2 regions of the Planococcus kocurii genome follow, and region 1 is predicted to be linked to the other one. Evidence: riboswitches for the same ligand, from Rfam matches in the RefSeq annotation. Region 1 holds a riboswitch; the other holds the start of a gene.
The links. Region 1 has a riboswitch for preQ1 ahead of queC (7-cyano-7-deazaguanine synthase QueC). Riboswitches for the same ligand answer to the same signal wherever they lie in the genome.
Positions count from the first base shown of each region.

Region 2: another riboswitch for preQ1. It lies ahead of queF (preQ(1) synthase); the one in region 1 lies ahead of queC (7-cyano-7-deazaguanine synthase QueC).

Region 1 is NZ_CP013661.2:450,696-453,872, forward strand. Features, by position in the region: gene AUO94_RS02255 (M24 family metallopeptidase) at 1-11, shown strand, start outside; gene AUO94_RS02260 (universal stress protein) at 241-708, shown strand; gene AUO94_RS02265 (NADP-dependent oxidoreductase) at 761-1,699, opposite strand; PreQ1 riboswitch class I at 1,820-1,863, shown strand; gene queC (7-cyano-7-deazaguanine synthase QueC) at 1,870-2,535, shown strand; partial or broken gene queD (6-carboxytetrahydropterin synthase QueD) at 2,532-2,956, shown strand; gene queE (7-carboxy-7-deazaguanine synthase QueE) at 2,953-3,177, shown strand, end outside.
Region 2 is NZ_CP013661.2:1,503,233-1,506,409, forward strand. Features, by position in the region: gene AUO94_RS07385 (cation diffusion facilitator family transporter) at 15-917, opposite strand; PreQ1 riboswitch class I at 1,023-1,070, shown strand; gene queF (preQ(1) synthase) at 1,168-1,662, shown strand; gene AUO94_RS07395 (queuosine precursor transporter) at 1,675-2,325, shown strand; gene AUO94_RS07400 (endonuclease/exonuclease/phosphatase family protein) at 2,369-3,177, opposite strand, start outside.

The DNA of each region.
Region 1 (3,177 bases):
TCCATAATTAATAGACACAGCGACACCAGAAAAATTCTGATGTCGCTTTTCATTTACCGTAAATTGAACGATTGGTTTAAACCATCACTTTACTGCTAGCTATTTATTTCTATTCATCTAATTACCATGTCAAAAGACGCCTTTAATTAGACAAAAAATTCACGAAATTACATCCAATTTAGCAGGAACTTAGATAGTTTTAGCGAATGTTTACAAAGAGAGATAAAGGAGGAATGTAGGATGACATTAAAATACAGTCAAATTCTTGTAGCAGTCGATGGTTCGAAAGAAGCTGAGTGGGCATTTAAAAAATCAGTTGGTATTGCTGGACGGAATAACGCTACATTAAATTTGGTAAACGTAATCGATACCCGTTCGTTCGCTGCAATTGAAGCGTACGATCGCTCGATTGCTGACCGTGCTCAAAAGTTTGCTGAAGATTTATTAGAAGAGTATAAAAAAGAAGCGTTAGCCGGTGGTGTTGAAAAAGTGAACATTGTTGTCGATTATGGTTCTCCTAAAACAATGATTTCAAGAGATTTGGCACAAAAAGTTGAAGCGGATTTAATTATCTGTGGTGCTACCGGATTAAATGCGGTTGAACGTTTCCTAATCGGTAGCGTTTCAGAACACATTGTTCGTTCAGCAAAATGTGATGTATTGGTTGTACGTACTGAAGAAGCTCAAGACGATGCACCAACAGGTTAATACGTAAAACGAAAAAATCCTTTCACTCATGTGAAAGGATTTTTTCGTTTTATTAAGATTTCACTTTGATAATAATTTTTCCGCGAGCATGATGAGTTTCGCTAAGTTCGTGTGCATCTTTTAACCCTTGCTCACTAAACTCAAACACGTGACCAATCGCAGGTTTAAATTCTCCTGATACAAACAAATTAGCCAGCTGATGTAATTGCTCACCGCTCGGCTCTAACCAAAAGCTGCTTGCTTTTACTTCGTGCTCTTGCGCTTTCTCTGCAGAAGGCTGACCTGCAATCGAAATCAGTTTCCCGCCTTTTTTCAAGACTTTGAAACTTTTATCTAGTACTTCTCCACCCATTGTGTCTAATACTGCATCAAAGTTTTCCAGTAACTCACTAAAATCTTCTTCACTGTAATTAATGACACGGTTTGCACCTAGTGATTTGACCAGTTCATCGTTTTTGTCACTTGCAGTCGTCGCTACATACGCTCCGATGCTGTTAGCAATTTGAATGGCCATACTTCCCACTCCACCGGCTCCCGCATGAATCAATACTTTATCTCCTTTTTTAACTTCGGCAAAGTCGACAAGGCATTGATAAGCAGTTAGCCCAGCTAATGGAATTGCCGCGCCTTCTTCAAAAGTCATGCTTTCTGGCATATGAGCTAATAGCTGTTCTTCTACTGGCACAAATTCTGCATAAGTCCCTTGACGTGTTGTCGCAGGTCTCGTAAAGACACGATCGCCTACTTTGAAATGCTTAACGTTTGTGCCAATTTCAGCAACCACACCCGCTGCATCCCAACCTAAAATAATCGGGAATTCCCAAGGTAACATTTCTTTTAAATAGCCTTCACGTAATTTCCAGTCAATTGGATTTATAGAAGTGGCATGAACTTCAACTAGCACCTGATTTTCGTTGATAGTTGGTTTTTCTACTTCTCTTTCTTTCAGTTGTTCTGTACCACCATAACTGTCGATAATAATTGCTCTCATGTCAAACATCCCCTTTCCTTATTCTATAAATATACCCTATTTCAGAAATAGTACACCTTCCGGAGACTTGCATTTATAGTCTTCTTTTCTGGTACATTATGTTATTATTAACACTGTTCGCTAAAAGAGGTTCGCAAACTCCCTCTCTAAAAAACTAAGGAGTGTTACAGATGAAAAAAGAAAAAGCAGTCGTCGTTTTCAGCGGTGGCCAAGACAGTACCACTTGCCTATTTTGGGCAATCAAGAATTTCAAAGAAGTAGCAACCGTCACTTTTGATTACGGCCAGCGTCATTCGGCTGAAATTGAGTGTGCCAGAAAAATCGCTGAAGAACTAGGTGTATCATTTAAGGTATTGGATATGACTTTGATCAATCAACTCTCAGCAAATGCGTTAACACGTGATGATATCGACGTGACCGCAGAAGATGGTGAATTGCCATCTACTTTTGTACCAGGCAGAAATCACTTATTTTTATCTTTTGCAGCAGTTTATGCAGACGCTATCGGTTGCCAACATTTAATTACTGGAGTAAGTCAAACCGACTTCAGCGGTTATCCCGATTGTCGTGATACGTTTATTCGTTCACTAAATGTCACATTAAATTTAGCAATGGACAAGCAGTTTATCATCCATACGCCGTTAATGTGGCTCGACAAAACCGAGGTTTGGGAACTTTCTGATACACTTGGTGCTTTTGAATTTATTCAAGACAAGACCTTAACTTGCTATAACGGCATCCCGAGCACTGGTTGTGGCGAATGTCCTGCCTGCAAATTGCGAAATGATGGACTTGCTCGCTATCAGGATAAAAAAATGGCTGGTGTTAGAGCATGATGCAGCAATTTTATCCGACAATTCCACACGATTTCCAATTTGAGCTCAATAAGGACTTTCATTTTTCAGCAGCGCATTTTATTCCAAGTGAAGAAGCAGGGAAATGCCAAGTCATGCACGGCCATACGTATCACCTCAACATTACAATCGCAGGTAACGAACTTGACGCCATTGGTTTTCTAATTGACTTTAAATTATTAAAAGAACTGATTCATAAAAATACGACCACAGTGTCTTGAACGATCATCCGGAATTTGCCACTAAATTTCCGACCACCGAGCTTCTTGCTAAGCAAGTGTGGCAGTCGATTCAAACGATGCTGCAAGCGACCAGCAACCGTCCCAACTGTCTGCAAGTTATCGTTCGTGAAACACCAACCAGTTATGTTGTATTCCGTCCGAAACAAGAGGACTTGTTATGAGAATTCCAGTGATGGAAATTTTCGGTCCAACCATTCAAGGTGAGGGCATGGTAATGGGACAAAAAACCATGTTTGTGCGCACAGCAGGATGCGATTATTCCTGTTCTTGGTGTGATTCTAAATTCACTTGGGATGGCACAGGCACAAGCGTCTCCAAACAACCTACTGAAATCGTTGAGGAACTCATCCAAACCGGTGGCAAGGCCTTTTCGCATGTCACC
Region 2 (3,177 bases), 1.1 Mb from region 1:
CACTCTTTTTAAATTTATACCTTTAGTGAGTCGTGTACAGTGTCGGTTTTTTCAATTTGGATGGTGGCATGTTCAATTCCGCACACATCATAAACCAATTTCAAAGCTTCTTGAAGAACCTTTTGCTCTTGTATATTGACATCGACATCAATGTGGCATGTAAACAAGTCCATGCCAGATGTAATCGTCCACACGTGAAGGTCATGAACGTCTAACACACCTTCGATTTCAAGCAGCCGCTCTCTCACTTGCTGCGTATCAATCGTCTCAGGTGTTCCCTCCATCAAAATATGAATGCTATTTTGAAGAATGCCCCAGGCGCTCCGCAAAATCAATAACGCAACAGCGACCGAAATCAGCGGATCCGCTATCGTCCAGTCAAATAACAGAATAAGCATGCCCGCTACTATGGCGCCTACTGAACCAAGCGCATCTCCGATAATATGCATATAAGCACTTTTCATATTAAGATTGCCTTGAACATCGGCACCACGGTTTAACACCCACGCGCTCAATACGTTAGCAGCAAGACCAATTGACGCAATGACTAGCATCCAACCTCCTTGAACTTCCGCAGGCTCATATAAACGCTGGACAGCTTCATAAATGATAAAACCTGCCATAACAAATAACGTAATACCATTAATAAAGGCGGTAAGAATTTCAAAACGGTAGTAGCCATAGGTTTTGTTAGCAGACGCTGCTCTTCCCGCAAACCAAATAGCTGACAAACTCAGTACCAGTGAAACCGTATCCGACAACATATGACCGCTGTCTGCAATTAAAGCCAAACTGTTTGTGAAGAGTCCGCCGAAAAACTCTAGCAACATGATGCCGGCTGTTATGATAAGTGCGATAGATAAAGCTTTTTTATTGCCGCTTCTAACTGTTTCAAAATGATCATGATCATGCCCCATGCGATCCTCTCCTTTGGCTGTTGCTAATATGTTAACAAATTTGGTCGATTGACAACGCATAGTAAGTCTTATACGATAGATGAGTAAAAAGTAAATACCCCGGCAACGGGAGAGGTTCATAGCATTTCACCCTCTATAAAAAACTATGGATTGTCGAAACTCAGCCAAATCCACATGCGATTTGGCTTTTTCTTTTGTCCGTTTTTTATAACCCTCTTCCTAACCGGGCATCTAAAAGGAGGCCGTTTTTATGGCAGGAAGAAACGAAGACACGCTCGAGCATTTAGAATTGCTTGGCAATCAAAACACCAAGTATAAATTTGAATACGATCCAGACATTTTAGAACCCATCGACAATCTGCACAGCCGTGATTATTTTGTGAAATTTAATTGTCCTGAGTTTACTTCCCTTTGTCCGCAAACTGGGCAACCCGATTTCGCTACGATCTACTTGAGCTTTATTCCCGACAAAACATTAGTCGAAAGCAAATCACTGAAGCTTTATTTATTCAGTTTCCGCAATCATGGAGATTTTCATGAAGATGTTGTTAACATCATTATGAATGATTTAATCAAATTGATGGATCCTCGGTATATCGAAGTTTGGGGAAAATTCACGCCACGTGGCGGTTTGTCGATTGATCCTTACACAAACTATGGCCAACCTGGAACAAAATACGAAGAAATGGCATCGTACCGGATGATGAATCACGACATGAATCCCGAAACGATTACCAATCGATAAGGAGCTCAGCAAATGTTACTTTATTTGAACGGCGCATTTGTCGGCTTGTTAATCTTATCGAATATACTCGCGGTGAAATTATTCAGTATCGGCGAATGGGCTGTTTTACCGGCTGCTGTCATCGTCTATGTTTTCACTTTCCCGATCACAGATACGATTGCAGAAGTATATGGCAAAGAAGCTGCAAGACAAACCGTTACAGCAGGATTTGTTACACAGCTTTGTGCACTGGCGTTTATTTTTCTTGCTATTCATTTGCCAGCTGCTTCTTTTTTTACGAATCAAGAATCATTCGAAACCATCTTTTCTGCAGGTTTTCGTGTTACTGTAGCCAGTCTCGTTTCTTACTTTATTAGTCAAAACCTGGACGTCACTATTTTCCATAAACTGAAAGAAAAACATGGTCATTCCAAGTTGTGGCTTCGCAATAATGCCTCAACAATGGTCAGCCAATTGGTCGATACGAGCATTTTCATCACCATCGCTTTTTACGGCACTTTGCCAACTAGTGTATTACTTGGCATGATTGTGACACAATATGCATTCAAATGGCTCGTGGCTGCAGCCGACACGCCACTGGTGTATTTACTCGTCAAGTTATGCAGACGCGATCTAGCAGGCCATCAAATTTACGGACATCAAAAACCGGAAGCTCTCCAATAGAGAGCTTCCGGTTTTTTCATCATATATGCTGAAGTTTGACTGTTTAGACCTTTGCCCGTTCTTTTTGCAAACCATCTTTACTGTGTACTGTCGCACCAGTCAGGACCATATCCGCTACAATCGGCATATGATCGGAAACGGCCGTCTCAATAACGGCTACCTGTACGACATCAATAGCGCTATCTGAAAAAATATAGTCGATTCGTATTGCTGGAGACAAAATCTCAGCTGTTTCTTTATTTGTGTAAGGAGAGGGATATGTGTAGGCATCGCCTCTTTTCATTGTCAAAAAAGCATCGTTGAACTGGCTGTTGAGTTTTTGCATATAACCGTTCGAAGGTGGGGCATTAAAGTCCCCAACAAGAATTTGTGGAAAGCGGGTTTTTTCTGTAAGGGTCAAAATTTCATCAACACTAACTGCTAGCTCTTCATCTTTCAGCGCTAAATGGGTATTAAATACACTCAAATAACTACCTTCCACTTCAATGATGGTTTCTAACAGACCCCGTTGTTCATTATTTCCAAATGGACACGGAACTTGAGTCAATAAATGATTTTCGACGTATTTGATTGGGTAGTTACTCAAAATGACATTGCCATATTGATGATTCGGACGTTCTGAATCTTCAGGTGCAAAACTCATATTGGCTCCGTAAGCCGCATGCATGCCAAGTCTTTTGCTCAACCACTCTACTTGGTCCACAAATGAACTGCGAGCAGAAAAATAACGGTCAACTTCCTGCAAGGCAATAATGTTCGCACAGGATTCCTCGATAACTCCTGCGGTCCTCTCCAAATCGACGACTCCATCCATCCCCAACCCATGAGCAATGTTAAAAGACATAACTTTGA